2 regions of the Exiguobacterium sp. TDN 0502 genome follow, and region 1 is predicted to be linked to the other one. Evidence: a T-box and tRNA genes for the amino acid it is inferred to sense, from the RefSeq annotation. Region 1 holds a T-box; the other holds one or more tRNA genes.
The links. A T-box is a leader RNA that pairs with one kind of tRNA and senses whether it is charged. The one in region 1 lies ahead of ACRPK8_RS00505 (valine--tRNA ligase), so its partner is inferred to be a tRNA-Val.
Positions count from the first base shown of each region.

Region 1 (8,031 bases):
TTACTCGGGTTCATCACAATCCTGACGATCGCCATTGCTTCGATTGGACCGATTTTGGTCGAACAGGTAACGGACTTCGCAACGAGTATCCCGACGCTTGTCGTTGAGTTACGTGATCAAACGTTGAATCTGCGTGACCAGCTGATGGACAACCGTTTCATCTCGACGTGGGTTCATGAGAATACGGCTCTGTTCGATGAATGGACGAATGAAGCGACATCGTATATCGGCACAGTCTTCAAGTCTGTCTCGACATCCGTTGGCACGATCTTTGGTTTCATTTCTTCGACCGTTCTGATCATCGTTTTAGTGCCGTTCATCTTGGTTTATATGTTGCTCGATGGGTACAAATTTCCGGATTCCGTCGTGAAATTATTACCGAAAAGCTATGAGACGGAAACACGCAACATTCTGCATGACATGCATGTGACAGTGAAGCATTATGTCAACGGGCAGGTCATCGTCTCGATTTGCGTCGGTGTGATGTCATTGATCGGTTTTTTCATTTCCGATATTCAATACGCCTTATTGCTTGCCTTATTCTGTACGGTCACGAATATCATTCCCTATCTCGGTCCTTACATTGGTGCTGTTCCGGCGGTCATCGTCGGTTTCATCGATGATCCGATCAAAGCGGTCTATGCGATCATTACGATCGTCGTCGCGCAGCAAATCGAATCGAATCTGATCTCACCTTACGTCCAAGGGAAAACGCTCAAGGTTCATCCATTGACGATCATCATCGTCTTGCTTGTCGCCGGAAAGATCGGCGGCATCATCGGTGTCATCCTAGCTGTACCGACCTATGCGGTCTCAAAGGTCGTCATTCAGAACATCGCCCGAATCTATCGTCTCCGTCAGCAACGTCTTGATGTACTGGACGTGACGGTATCACCGGACTCATTGAAGTAAGTGTAGCCCTCTGCTCTTTTTAGGAGCAGAGGGTTTGTGATTTTGGCGAGAGAGGGATAAGGTAGAAGAAGAGAAAAAGGAAGAAGATTTCACAACTTCGACTCATTTTAGTTTATAAATTGATTGGAATCTTTTTTATAATGGTTATAATGTAGGGTAGAGAACGAAAAGATAGATCGGAACGAAATCTTTGGACGTAAGGGGTAGAGCGCATGCATATCGTAGTGGTCGGCTTGAACAACAAAACAGCGCCAGTATCAATACGCGAACAAGTCTCATTCGGGGAGCATGAGATGAAGGGAGCGGTCGTCGCACTTCGCGATGAAAAAAGTATTTTTGAGAGTGTCATCGTCTCGACATGTAACCGGACGGAACTGTATGTCGTAACGGATCAGCCGCATACGGGGCGCTACTATACAAAACGTTTCCTCGCGAACTGGTTCGGTTTGACGATGGAGGAACTGGAGCCGTATCTCTTCATTCATGAAGGATTCGACGCGATGAAACATCTGTTCCGCGTAACAAGTGGACTTGATTCGATGATCGTCGGCGAAACGCAGATTCTCGGTCAAGTCAAGACGAGTTTCTTCATGGCGCAGAAGCTTGAAACGACAGGAACGGTCTTTAATAAACTCTTTAAAGAAGCGGTCACGCTCGCCAAACGGGCTCACGCAGAAACTGGAATCGGTGAAAATGCCGTTTCTGTCAGTGCTGCTGCCGTCACGCTTGCCGAACAGTTACTCGGATCGCTTGAAGATAAATCAATCGTCGTCATCGGTGCGGGAGAAACCGGCGAACTGACGACGCTCAATTTATATGAAGCAGGGGCACGTGACATCACGGTCTTTAACCGGACGTTAGCAAAAGCAGAAGAGGTCGCGAATCGGTTCGAAGGATCGGCGCATTCCATTAACGAGATGCAGTGCGGTTTGCTTCGGGCAGACATCGTCATCTCTTCAACGGGTGCGAAACGTGCCATCATCAAACGGGAAGACATCGCGGCTGCACAACTGTTCCGTCATGATCGTCCCTTCCTATTGATTGACATCGCCGTACCACGTGACATCGAACCGACCGTCGGTGACTTGCCAGGCGTTCATTTATATGATGTCGATGATTTGACTTCAATCGTTCAGCAAAACATGGCGGAACGGATGAAGGAAGCAGCGAAGATCGAACAACGCATCGAAGCGGCAATCGCTGAGTTCGAAGGTTGGATGACGACACTTGGAGTCGTACCGATCATCACGGAACTCCGAGACCAAGCCTTACGAATTCAACAAGAGACGATGCAAAGCTTGGAACGGAAATTACCGGAGATGTCGAAACGGGAAAAAACCGTCATCGGGAAACACATGAAATCCATCATTAATCAACTGTTGCGTGAACCGTTGTCTTACATCAAAGATGCGGCAGCAAAACCAGATGCCGATGAGCGGATTGCACAGTTCATGGATACGTTTGCATTAAACGAAGACTTGTTCGAAGGGCTCGAAGATGAAGTCGTGACATCAGAAGAAACGACACCTTCAGCAAAAGCTGTGAACCGGTGAACAAAGCACGATTTGTGTTACAATAGAAAATGCATGGGGCGGACTTGTGCCGCCCCTTTATCATTGTACAGGGGGATTTTAGCATGCGAAAAATCATTGTTGGATCGCGTAGCTCAAAGCTAGCGATGACACAGACGAAATGGGTCATCGATCAGTTGAAACAAGCCGGCGCACCATACGAGTTCGAAATCAAGAACATCATCACAAAAGGGGATCGCATCTTGGATGTGACGCTCTCGAAGGTCGGTGGCAAAGGATTATTCGTAAAAGAGATCGAACAGCAGATGATGGATGAAGAAATCGATTTTGCCGTCCATAGTATGAAAGACTTACCGTCTGAATTACCAGCTGGTCTTATCATCGGGGCAACACCGGCGCGTGTTGATGCCCGTGATGCCTTGATCACGAAAACAGGAGAAGGCCTTGCTTCCTTGCCGGAAGGTGCGGTCGTTGGTACGAGTAGCTTACGTCGCGGGTCGCAATTGCTAAAACTCCGCCCTGATTTAAAAATCGAATCGATTCGCGGGAATATCGATACACGACTCGATAAATTAAAGAATGGTCCGTTCGACGGCATTCTGCTCGCAGCAGCCGGTTTGAAACGGATGGGGTGGTCGGAAGATGTCGTTTCGGAATACCTTTCGACAGAAGAGATGATTCCAGCCGTCGGTCAAGGAATCCTCGGGATTGAATGTCGCGAACATGACCAGGAAGTACGTGATCTGTTGCACCTGATCCATGATCAGATGACGGAAAAGGTCGCTTATGCAGAACGGGCTTTCCTCGCCGCAATCGAAGGGAGCTGTCACGTACCGGTCGGTGGATTCGCAACAATCAACGAAGACATGTCAACGACACTCGTCGGATTCATTGGATCGGTCGATGGAGAGCAAATCTTAATTGAGCGGGAATCAGGTCTTGATCCGATGCAACTCGGTCAAGATATTGCCGAACGTCTGCTTGCTTCGGGTGGCCGTGAAATCCTCGCGTCACTTCCAGATGACCTATAAGCAGGTATTGTTCACAGGGAGCCGACCACCAACGAACGAGCAGGTGGCTCGACTACGTGCAGTTGCGATCGAGAGTGTACACTATCCGGTCATCGAAACGCAGCCTGTTTCGTTTACGTTACCAAAGGAAATCGATTGGCTCATCGTGACGAGTCCGAATGGTGTCCACCGGATTGCTGACGCGTTGCCTGAATTAGCAGAAACGCGTATCGCGGTCGTCGGACGAAAGACGGCGGACGTGCTTGTAAAGTACGGACGACAAGCCGATTTCATACCTTCGACTTATACAGGCGATGCGCTCGTCGCAGAGCTTGGACCATACTTGTCTGACGGGAATCACATCGTGTTTGCGCGGGGAAACCGGTCACGTCAAGCACCAGTCGAGCAGTTACGGAAACTGAATCGATTCACGATTGAAGACATCATCACCTATGAAACCGTCACACGTCGGCCACCGGAAGCACTTTTCAAAACTGCTACCTACATTGGACTGCAGAGTCCTTCCGCTGTCGAAGCGATTGCTCCACTAGCCCCGCAAACGACGTTCATCGTCATTGGAACGATCACGGAGCAAGCAGCAAAAGCAGCCGGACTTCAACCGATCCATGTCGCCCGTGAATTCACGGTGGACGGCATGATTGATCGTATCATTGAGGAGGAATCAGCATGAATACTTTAGAATACGCACGTCACCGTCGTTTACGTCATACCGCATCACTCCGGTCACTCGTTCGCGAGAACCAATTGCATAAATCAGATTTGATTTATCCGATTTTCGTCGCAGAAGGCGAAGACATTAAACGGGAAGTCAGCTCGATGCCTGGCGTTTTCAACTTATCACTCGATCATCTGACGGCTGAGATTGAAGAAGTCGTCGCACTCGGAATCGAATCTGTCATCTTATTCGGTGTCCCGCACGACCACTTAAAAGACGAGCAAGGATCAGGTGCGTTTCACGATCACGGGATCGTTCAAGAAGCGACACGTCTCGTCAAAAAGGTTGCCCCGCAGCTAACGGTCATTGCCGACACATGCTTATGTGAATACACGTCGACAGGTCATTGCGGTATCGTCGCGGACGGTACGGTCGATAATGATGCGTCATTACCGCTTCACGTCAAAACAGCGATCTCACAAGCACGGGCGGGTGCTGACGTCATTGCCCCATCATCGATGATGGACGGATTTGTCGCAGCCATTCGTCAAGGATTAGACGAGAACGGATTCAGCCATATTCCGGTCATGAGCTATGGTGTTAAATATGCGTCTGCTTATTACGGTCCATTCCGTGATGCGGCGAACTCGGCACCGGGAGAAGGCGACCGGAAAGGTTATCAAATGGATCCAGCAAACCGTCGCGAAGCGTTCCGCGAAGCAACAGCGGACGTTGATCAAGGAGCTGACTTCATGATCGTCAAACCTGCGCTTGCGTTCATGGATATCATTCGTGATGTGCGCGAGCGGATTGACTTACCAATCGTTGCGTATAACGTATCGGGTGAGTATGCGATGGTCAAAGCTGCTGCCTTGAACGGCTGGATCGACGAAGAACGAATCGTCCTTGAGACGATGCTTGGCTTTAAACGAGCAGGCGCTGATTTAATCATCACCTATTTCGCAAAAGACATTTGTCGTTACCTGGAGGGGTCGAAATGAGCTTAATTAACCAGAATTCAAAATCAAAAGAAGCATTCGAGCGGGCACTCCCGCTCATGCCGGGTGGTGTCAATAGCCCGGTCCGTGCTTATAAATCGGTCGGGATGACACCGATTTTCGCAGATCATGCAAAAGGATCGAAGCTCTATGACATCGACGGAAAAGAGTATATCGATTACGTCTTGTCATGGGGACCAATGATTCTTGGTCATGCCGATCCAAGCGTCACGTCAGCGATCCAAGAACAAGCGACACGTGGCTGGAGCTACGGGACACCAACGGAAATCGAATCAGCGATGGCGGAAGTCGTCATCAGCCGGGTGCCGTCGGTCGAAGTCGTCCGGATGGTCAACTCAGGAACAGAAGCGACGATGGCAGCGCTTCGTCTCGCACGCGGCTATACAGGTCGGACGAAAATCCTCAAGTTCGAAGGCTGTTACCATGGTCACGGTGACTCGCTCTTGATCAAAGCAGGTTCAGGTGTCGCGACACTCGGATTACCAGATTCACCAGGCGTTCCAGCGCAAATCGCGAGCATGACGCTGACGGTTCCATATAACGATTTGGACGCTGTCCGGATCGCGTTCGAAAAACACGGCGACGATATCGCTGGTGTCATCGTCGAACCGGCTGCTGGGAACATGGGCTTCGTCCCACCAGAGCCAGGATTCCTTGAAGGCTTACGGGAGATCACGTCAGAAAACGGCGCATTGCTGATCTTTGACGAAGTCATGACTGGTTTCCGTGTCGGATTCCACTGTGCCCAAGGACATTTCGGTGTCACACCGGACATCACGTGTCTCGGTAAAGTCATCGGTGGCGGAATGCCGGTCGGTGCTTACGGTGGACGTCGTGACATCATGGAGCAGATCGCACCACAAGGTCCAATCTATCAAGCGGGTACGTTATCCGGAAATCCACTCGCGATGGCAGCTGGTCTAGCGACATTGACACAATTGAAACCAGAACACTATCAAGAGTTCGACCGGAAAGCGAGCCGTTTGTCGGAAGGCTACCTGAACGCTGCAGCGAAATACAACATTCCGCTGACGACGAACCGTGCAGGCGCGATGTTTGGTGTCTTCTTCACGGATGAACGTGTCACGAACTTCGAAAAAGCGAAAACGTCGAACCTTGAGATGTTCCGTTCGTATTATCAAAAGATGGCGGCGCGTGGTGTCTTCTTACCACCGTCACAATTCGAAGGTCTCTTCCTGTCGATCGCCCATACGGATGAAGACATCGAGCGGACGATCGAAGCCGTCGAATTGACGTTCAAGGAACTTCAAGTCGAATTTGGTCGTTAAGCAGTTCTTGACGATTACTTGAACTCTCGGCTAAAATGAGTAAAGAAGAAAATGGCAACAGCGATGACGGGAAGAGTAGTCCTGTATTCGTACCGGTGTAGAGAACACATCCTTGGCTGAAAGATGTGACGGGCGAACAGGAGGAAGGTCACCCCACGAGCTGGTATCGTGAGTCTTACGAGCGATATCCGTCCTCCACACGTTACGTGGCTCGAGGGCATCCGATTTTGGATGAACTAAGGTGGTACCGCGGAAAAAAGCAACGGCTTTCTTTCGTCCTTAGCATAGGACGAGAGAAGCCGTTTTTATTATGGACAAAAAGGGAGCGATCAGGATGCAGGAATTATCAATGCCAACGAAGTATGATCCGCAGGCAACGGAAGAAAAATGGTACGACTTTTGGGTGAAAGGTGACTATTTCAAAGCCGATCAGGATCCAGAAAAAGAGCCGTACACGATCGTCATTCCACCACCGAACGTCACAGGTAAATTGCACCTTGGTCACGCGTGGGACACGACGTTACAAGACATGCTGACACGGATGAAGCGGATGCAAGGGTTTGACGTCCTTTACTTACCGGGAATGGACCATGCCGGTATCGCAACACAAGCAAAAGTCGAACAAAAACTGCGGGCAGAAGGACAATCACGTCTTGAAATGGGGCGCGAGAAATTCCTCGAGCAATCATGGGCATGGAAAGAAGAGTATGCGTCAACGATCCGTGCACAATGGGCAAAACTCGGACTCGGACTCGACTATTCACGCGAGCGCTTCACGCTCGACGAAGGATTGTCAGAAGCGGTTCAAGAAGTCTTCGTGAAACTTTACGAAAAAGGCTTGATCTACCGCGGTGAATATATCGTTAACTGGGACCCGGCAACAAAAACAGCGATCTCAGATATCGAAGTCATCTACAAAGATATCGAAGGTGCGTTCTATCACTTCAGCTATCCACTGACGGATGGTTCAGGTCACGTGGAACTGGCGACGACACGTCCTGAGACGATGCTCGGTGATACAGCGATCGCCGTGAACCCGAAGGATGAGCGTTATGCTCACCTCGTCGGAAAAACGATTACGTTACCAATCGTCGGTCGCGAGATTCCGATCGTTGCCGATGACTATGTCGATATGGAGTTTGGTACAGGTGTCGTTAAGATCACACCAGCCCACGACCCGAACGACTTCGAGGTCGGTAACCGTCACGAGTTACCACGTGTCCTCGTCATGAACGAAGATGGAACGATGAACGAGAACGCAGGGAAATACGAAGGCATGGATCGTTTCGAATGCCGGAAACAAATCGTTGAAGATTTAAAAGCAGCAGGCGTTTTGATCAAAATCGAACCACACCTGCACTCTGTCGGTCACTCAGAACGTTCAGATGCAATCGTCGAGCCGTATCTCTCACTCCAATGGTTCGTTAAAATGGAGCCACTTGCGCAAAAAGCACTCGAGGAGCAACAAGGACCAGACAAGGTCAACTTCGTTCCACAACGCTTTGAAAACACATACGTACGCTGGATGGAAAACATCCGTGACTGGTGTGTCAGCCGTCAATTGTGGTGGGGACACCGGATTCCGGCTTGGTA
Region 1 is NZ_JBOZGJ010000001.1:101,703-109,733, reverse strand. It holds gene ACRPK8_RS00535 (AI-2E family transporter) at 1-912, shown strand, start outside; gene hemA (glutamyl-tRNA reductase) at 1,125-2,465, shown strand; gene hemC (hydroxymethylbilane synthase) at 2,549-3,475, shown strand; gene ACRPK8_RS00520 (uroporphyrinogen-III synthase) at 3,435-4,145, shown strand; gene hemB (porphobilinogen synthase) at 4,142-5,131, shown strand; gene hemL (glutamate-1-semialdehyde 2,1-aminomutase) at 5,128-6,438, shown strand; T-box leader at 6,493-6,722, shown strand; gene ACRPK8_RS00505 (valine--tRNA ligase) at 6,773-8,031, shown strand, end outside.

Region 2 (8,031 bases), on a different contig from region 1:
CGAAATTCGCAGAGGATAAGAACGTCGTCGGTGGATACATGATCATGACAAAAGCGAGACCACCCGTCATCATATAAAAACTTTTCTTGACGACAGGTAGATGATTAGCAATACGTCCACTAGCGAGTAGGAAAATCGAGAAGCTGACGGCTGCCCCGAGACCAAACAATGTACCGCGTAAATCAAGCGGACTCGAGTAAGCGGCACTTGCAAGAATAGCTCCGCCAATCAACAGAAGTGCAGACAAGAAGTGGGCACGCGACGGCAAGCGTCTGAATACAAGGGCATCGATCACGACGCCAATCCAGGTGAACTGGAATAACAGGATGATCGCAACGGATGCGGATACGGTCTGAAGACTCTGGTAGTATAGGTATCCTGTTGTACCACTCGATATACCAATCAGCATGAGAAGTCCTGCTGTTTTGATGTCGAGACGTAAATTCTTCGTAAATAGGGCGAGTCCGAATATCATCAGCCAGCCAAAGAAAAACTGGCTTCCTGAAACGGCTGCCGAATCAAACCCGGCTGCATAAGCGAGTTTGACGATCGTTGAGAGGACACCGTAACTGATGGCGCCAATGAGAACGAATAAGGTTGCTTTTGAGCGATGCATGAATGATTTCCCTCCATTTTTTACTAAAAACCACACAAAAAAGGTTGCAACGGGGCCTTGTCCAGGTTTTTTGGACAGGGTTTGGTTGCAACCTGTGTGATTTATTGAGTTGATGTGTCAAGTAAATGATACAGCCGTGTTTTCGTTTGATTGTATTGAACGGTCAACCGATTCCACTTCTTCAACGAGGCGGTAGCCTTCCGTGATAAACGATTTAAATCAGCTGTCGACTCATCAATCTTAACGAAATCCGGTTTTTCCGTCAAGCGTGAAAGCACTTTCTTTTCAGCAGCAATCGATTGCCGGTACGTTTTTACGAATGTATCAAACGTCTGCTCGCGCTGTTTGATGAGCGTCAGCAAGGTCGTTCCTTCCAGTTTTGCCTTTCCGTCAAGCTGGTTCACGGCATCCTTGATGTCATCCAGGTCGAGTTCGGCATACGTTTTTTTACGAAGCGTTTCTTCCTGTTTCAATAACGAAAGCCGCTCGACGTTTAAGGCTTCCAGCTCCTCGCGTTCGTTACGGGCGCGTTTGATTTCTTCAGCTCCCGCATCGAGGACAGCTTGATACGTATTGACTGAAATTTCGTCCTTTCGCGCACGTTGATCGGCAAGCGTGTATGCTTTTTCTTCTCCTTTGACTTGCTGCTCCAGTTTTTGCTGAAGGGAGGCGGGAGAATCATTGGAACAAGCAGCGAGTCCGAAGCTAGTCATGAACAGCATCGCTAAGAGTGATTTTTTCATCTGGACGTTAACTCCTTATAGATCTGAATGTTGCGCGAAATTATAAGGGATATGGAAATCCTCATCATAGATCGCAAATTGATAGCCTTTTTTCTGAAGTCCTTCAACGATAGCCGGAAGTGCTTTGATGGCTTGCGGCTGTTCGTGTAACAGGATGATTTCAAATGGTCGTTCTGCCCGGCGGATCACTGTCTGTACGACTTCCTTCGCACTATCTTTGTAGTACCAGTCCATTGAATCGATCGTCCAGTCCCAGACACGGAAGTCGGCAGAATGTATCGCGGCAGCCATTTTTTTCGTAATCCCGGGTTTGGATCCGTAAGGGGGTCTTGTCAAATGAGGCGTCTGCTTCGTCAATTCGTAAATTTTCTTTTGAACACTCTGCATCTCGGATACGTACTTCCCTTTTTCATATAGCGTAGCGTAATCGTGTGTTTCGCCGTGAAGTCCGATATAGTGACCGGCTTTAGCGGCTGCCTGCACCTCTTTTGGGAAAGATTTTACCTGTGGTCCAAGATAAAAGAAGGTAGCACGGGTATCGAGTTCGTTTAATGTCCGGAGCAGATCCGGCGTCAAAGCGGTTGGTCCGTCTTCAAATGTTAAATAGGCAACTTTTTTCGTCACGCCGTTCCATTTTTCGATGCGTGCTTTTTCCATATCGGCAACGGGAACTTCTGTTATCGGTTTACTGGCAGTAACTGCTTTTGGGGCAGGGGTGAACATATACCGGTATGCAACATACCCTCCGACTCCGAGTAAAAGGATGGTCAGAAGCAACAAAAATCGGGGGAGAACTTTTTTTCTTTTTGTCCGCGGTCTTGGCCCAAGTCCGCTGTCGTAGCTTGAAGTGAATGGATCCATCGTTGTCTGTCGCTCCTTTTGTCCAAAAGATCATATACAAATAATGTAACATTTTGTCTGTTTCATTTGTAACAAACAGATGACAAAAAGATGACGAGTTAACGATTTTTCGAAAAAACCGTCTTTTCGTTAGAAAGTATATTGTCAAAATAAAAAAACAACCACTATAGGAGTGATTGTTTCGGGATTTCTTAGTGTTCGGTTACAGCACATTCATCACATTCCGTTTGATAGGATTCACATTGCTCATCCATCTCTTTTCCACAGTGAGCGCATGTTTTTACGGGTAGCTCACGGTAAAACTCAGCAGATGCTTCTTGGTAAAGAGGTTGCTCCATACGTGTATTCCTCCTTTGAAATGAAACACGAGTGTCTGTTTTCTTGTTTTTATTGTATTAGTACAGAGGGATAAAGTCAATCTTTGTTTTATAACAGGTAAAAAAATGCCGAGTACTGATGCAGGACAATAAAAAAGAGACATGCTACGATACCTAAGTAATCTGATAATCATAAGGGGGATTCATTCATGACACAAGCAACACTGGATACAATGCGTGTATTGACAGAAAGACGCTCTGTTCGTCATTACGACGAAACATTCAAACTTTCAAAACAGGAAGTGGAAGAACTACTGGAATGGACGACAGCGGCACCGAGTGCTTGGAATCTGCAACACTGGCATTTTACTGTTTTCCATTCAGAAGAGGCGAAACAACAGCTGGCACCGATCGCTTACAATCAGCCAGCCATCACGTCTGCCTCAGCAGTCATCGCGATTTTAGGAGACGTGCAAGCGAATCGAAACTATAATCCGGTCTATGGACCAGCAGTGGAAGCGGGCGGTATGACGGAGGACTTGTTCGATTCAATCAAGGCACAAGTGGAAGGTGCTTACCAAAGCGAAGCGTACGGACGTGATGCAGCGATGTCGAATGCGAGTCTTGCGGCGATGCAATTGATGCTTGCGGCAGAAGCGCGCGGATTATCAACGCTTGCCATGGGTGGTTTTGATCATCAACAGTTTGCGAAGACATTCATTCCGGAAGCCCGTTATGTACCGGTCATGCTGATTGCTGTCGGAAAAGCGGTCGAAGATGCAAAAAAACGTCCGGCGTTGCGTTTACCGGTTGATCAGGTATCAACGTTCCTGTAAGACGTTGAAATGGAGGAATCGGGGATCAATTCCTCCATTTCAACTTTTTTAATTTTTTTTGAAAAAAGACTTGTCAGCCTTTTAGTTTCTTGATATATTAATACATGTCCTAGCAAGTACATAACGTACTGCAAACATGATTCTGTAGCTCAGCTGGGAGAGCGCTACCTTGACAGGGTAGAGGTCGCTGGTTCGAGCCCAGTCAGAATCATACCGAAGCGTCCGCTTCTTCTGTAACAGGAGAAGCGGGCGCTTTTTTTATTTTTTGAATCATAGTACTCCTCGACCGGTTTTTAAAGCAGTGATCCACCAGAGTTCGAGGGATGATGTACAAAAAAGGAGATATATAAAATGACCATTCTATATTTCGTACGCCATGCTCACTCTACTTATTCACCGGATGAACGAATGCGTCCGTTATCAGAGAAAGGGGTACAGGATGCCCATCACTTATGTAAGGTATTTCAGGGGATTCAGGTTGACCGGTTTTACAGCAGTCCGTATCGACGAGCTGTGGAAACGATCTCCCCGCTCGCAATAGAACGTCGACAGGACATCGTCGAGGTGGAAGCATTACGGGAGCGGCTGCTTGCACCCGGAGCACTGACTGATTTTCAAGAAGCTGTCACCTTTGTCTGGCAACATCCGGATCAAAATCCGTACGGGGGAGAAACAAATGAAGAGGCGACGGACCGGATTCGGCAGTGCATCGACCGATTGCTCGTGCAACATCCTGAGGAAACACTCGTTCTTGGAACACATGGAAATATCATGGTACTGCTTTTGCAGGCATTTGATGCTTCGTTCGACTATTCCTTTTGGAAGACTTTACCGATGCCGGCAGTATATCGGCTGACTATAGATGAAACAGGCGAAGTGGACATTCAGGTCATACCCTTGAATACGACCAGTCAATGAAAAACGCCCAAACGGATGTGCGTCTCCGTTTGGCCGTTTTTTTTCGGTTGTTGTGCCGATTGTGGCGTTAAGGCGTTGTAACTGCACCTTCATGTTTACGAATCAAATCAGCCGTCAGTTGACCAGACAAAGTCACCATCGGCACACCACCGCCTGGGTGTGTGGACCCCCCGACGAAATAAAGTCCTTCGTACAGATCACTTTTGGACGGAATCTTAAATCCGCCATTTTTCTTCCGGTCTGCCGCCACTCCATAAATCGATCCACCGTTTGGACCGTATAATTCCTTCAAATCTTCCGGTGTAAACCGATATTCGAACTCGATGGATTCCCGCAGACCATGAAGCCCCATCCGTTCCAGTTTATCTAGGACGACATCTCGATAAGCATCCCAGTCGACTTCTCCCTTTTGGAGGGTCAGTGGAGGGACGTGTGTTAAGACAAATAAATTATCTTTTCCTTCAGGCGCCTGCGAAGGATCGGATTTGGAGGAAACACCGACGTAAATCGTCGGATCCTCAGGAGGTGTTCTGTCTTTGAACATCTGAGCGAATTCTTGCTCCGGATTTTCAGAGAAGAAGAAATTATGATGTGCAAGTCCGGAATATTCTCGGTTCACACCAAGCAACAAAACAAGTCCTGAGACAGATGGGGCGAACGACGCCTGTAATTTTTTTGCTTGCTTCCGCGCTTTTTTCTCAGGTACGATCCGTTCGTACGTCGGAATGACCTCGAGGTTTGAGACGACGATATCTGCTGCATGGAATGTGCCGTTTGAGATGACACCGACCGCCTTTTTATTTTCGAGAACGATTTGTTCCACCGGTGAGTTCAAATGAATCGTCACACGGAGTTCGTCCAGTAAACGTTTCATGGCACGGGCGATCTGATACATGCCGCCTTTGACATAATAGATACCGAGTCCCATTTGGACATAAATCATTTGGTTGAAGACGGCAGGTGCCTGATACGGATTGGAACCGACATACATGACCATGTAATTGAACAGTTGTTCCAGATACGGATCGTTCAGATGCTTTTTTGTACCGGTCGCGACGGTATTCATCGGATCCATCTTGAGCAAGTCCGACATCGTATGGTATTTCTTTAAGTCTTTTAAATCTTCAAGACTGTATTTATAAAAACTGTCGAGGCATAAGTCGTACATTTGCTTCGAATACCGGAACAATTCAACGAAATCTGCGCGTGACGAAACCTGCTCGACTTCCTCGAGCATTCCCGGCAAATCCCCTTTGACATCAATTTTTGTTCCGTCCTCAAAAAATGTGCGCCATTGCGGCTCGATCCGTTCAATTTCTAAGTAATCATCTAGATTGCGGTGGACGCTTGAGAAGAGTTGTTCGAGTACCCAAGGCATCGTTAAGATGGATGGACCAGTATCGAAAGTAAAGCCTTTTCCGCTACGTTGATTCAGTTTTCCACCAACGTTCGCATTCTTTTCAAGCATGGTAACCGCGTAGCCATCTCCGGCTAAACGAATGGCGGCAGACATTCCGGCAAGACCGGCTCCAATGACGATTGCGCGTTTCTTCAAATGAATCACTTCTCCTTTTAGTAGATGAATGGAATCAGTCGTTTTCGTTTCGCAGCCCATTGCGTGTAGGCAGGGCCGAAGCCTTTCGTTAACATCGCTTCTTCGATCCGGATTCGGTAAAGCAGAAAACCAATCATGAGTAGTCCGGAAAACACAAGCAGGACAAGTTGACCGGTGAACAGCGGAAAGCTGATCGTAATAAAAAGAAGACCGGTATAGAGCGGGTGACGCAAAAAGCGGTAGGGACCACTACTGACAAGCTCGTCCCCCGATGCGACGACGACGTGACGTGTGAATTGTTGTTTCAAGTGAAGAATACCCCATAGGCGTAAGGCGACTCCACTCCACAACAGAAAGCATGAAATGATGCGCATTGCTTGAGAAACGGTTTCCTCTGCAAACAGGAAAGCGCAGATGATCGTTCCGCTCAGGACGGAGAAAATCAGATAAAAGCTGATTTGCTCAGCTGTTCCTGCCTTCGACTCGGAACGGTTGCGAAAGCGAATCATCTCACCGATCCAGCAGATACTGCCGATACTGAATATCCATTCCCAAAGTGACACGTACGCTACTCCTTTCTACAGTAGAATCATGTTTCATAACCGCATACATCGTTATTTACCCATTGCAATTCGTCCTTAAGCTACATTTAGAAAACTTCAGAAATACTTCATTTTCATGACAAGCATTCCGAAAGAACCCTGTTTGAAATAAACAATGGTATTCTAATCTAAAATATGGATGCAACTGATTGTGCATAAAGGAGACAGATTCATGAAATACATCAAGACACTCATCACGACGATGGCATTAACAGCAGCGTGTACGTCGGTTTACATACCTTCAGTTGAAGCCGGCTCCTCTTATCGTCAAGCTAAGACACCTCTTCATTTACGACAAGGAGCATCGCTTGAACAACCGAGTATTGCGGTCATTCCGACGGGGATCTATGTGACGGAACTGTCGAAAGTCGGTACGTGGTCAAAAGTACAATATGGAACGAAAATTGGTTATGCGAGTACGAAGTATCTGTTGACGGATGCACAAATCGGTGGAAAACGAATGGGTAAGACACTGATCGCGAACAAAAATTTGCCGCTACGTTCGACTTATGCACCAGGTGAAAATCAGCAGGCGCGAGCCGCTTTTGAAAAGATGCGCCTGGCAGCGAAAAAGGAAGGGATCACGCTTGTGGCATTTAGTACATACCGCTCTTATGCTTATCAAAAAGCATTGTTCGATAAGTATGTCGCGCGGGATGGGTATGAGAAAGCAAGCACGTATAGTGCGGAGCCGGGAAAAAGCGAACACCAGACTGGACTTGCGTTTGATATCGGCGGAGCGGATTCTTCCAAGTACGCGATGTTCAGTTTCACCAAAACGAAAGAAGCGAAGTGGCTGTTTGCCAATGCGCACCGATATGGTTTTCATCTTCGTTATCCATCCGGGAAGGAAGCATGGACAGGTTATACGTATGAGAGCTGGCACTACCGTTATGTCGGGGCAACACTTGCTGCCCGCTTAAAACTGAGCGGATTGACGATGGAGGAGTATTTCCAACTGGCACCGTGGAAACCGGTACAGGTTTCGTCTTCGTAAAAACATGGTAAATAGAGGATGTCGAACCCGTCGGATAGTCGTCTCAGGTGAAAGAGGTGGAACGGATGGCGAAAAAAGATGCGAAACATCACATCATGACCTTTACTTTCAATGAAGAAGCGACATCGTATCAAGTGTTCAGTGAATTAAAAAAGTATCATGCCCGAGGGCAAGTTGATTTTGAACAGATTGCTGTCATCAAGCGGAACGAGAATGGTGCTTTTTCGTTTGAAGATGCAGCGGATTTAAACGGATCCAATCGTGTCGTGAAAGGTTCGTTGATTGGAATGGCTGTAGGAATCCTTGGCGGACCATTCGGCATCTTGCTCGGTTCGATGACCGGCATGCTGATTGGCGGATCAAAAGATGTGAAGGAACATCAAGAAATTCAGGAGACATTCAAGCGGACGCTTGGTGTGATACCACCAGGTAAAACAGGTATCATCGCGATCGGTGAAGAATTTGAACCTTCCGTACTGGATGGATTGGTAGCCGAGCATAATGGCACATTGGAACGAACGGATGAACAACTGGAATCCTAAGCAAAAGAGCCGATCAAAAAGGATCGACTCTTAGATTGTAGACA
Region 2 is NZ_JBOZGJ010000006.1:142,524-150,554, reverse strand. It holds gene ACRPK8_RS08750 (EamA family transporter) at 1-616, opposite strand, end outside; gene ACRPK8_RS08745 (YkyA family protein) at 718-1,359, opposite strand; gene ACRPK8_RS08740 (polysaccharide deacetylase family protein) at 1,375-2,136, opposite strand; gene yhfH (protein YhfH) at 2,412-2,558, opposite strand; gene ACRPK8_RS08730 (nitroreductase family protein) at 2,747-3,373, shown strand; tRNA gene ACRPK8_RS08725 (tRNA-Val) at 3,512-3,584, shown strand; gene ACRPK8_RS08720 (histidine phosphatase family protein) at 3,725-4,291, shown strand; gene ACRPK8_RS08715 (phytoene desaturase family protein) at 4,359-5,846, opposite strand; gene ACRPK8_RS08710 (methyltransferase family protein) at 5,864-6,409, opposite strand; gene ACRPK8_RS08705 (D-alanyl-D-alanine carboxypeptidase family protein) at 6,621-7,445, shown strand; gene ACRPK8_RS08700 (hypothetical protein) at 7,511-7,987, shown strand.
Region 2: it has a tRNA-Val gene. The T-box ahead of ACRPK8_RS00505 (valine--tRNA ligase) is inferred to sense a tRNA for this amino acid. The anticodon was not compared.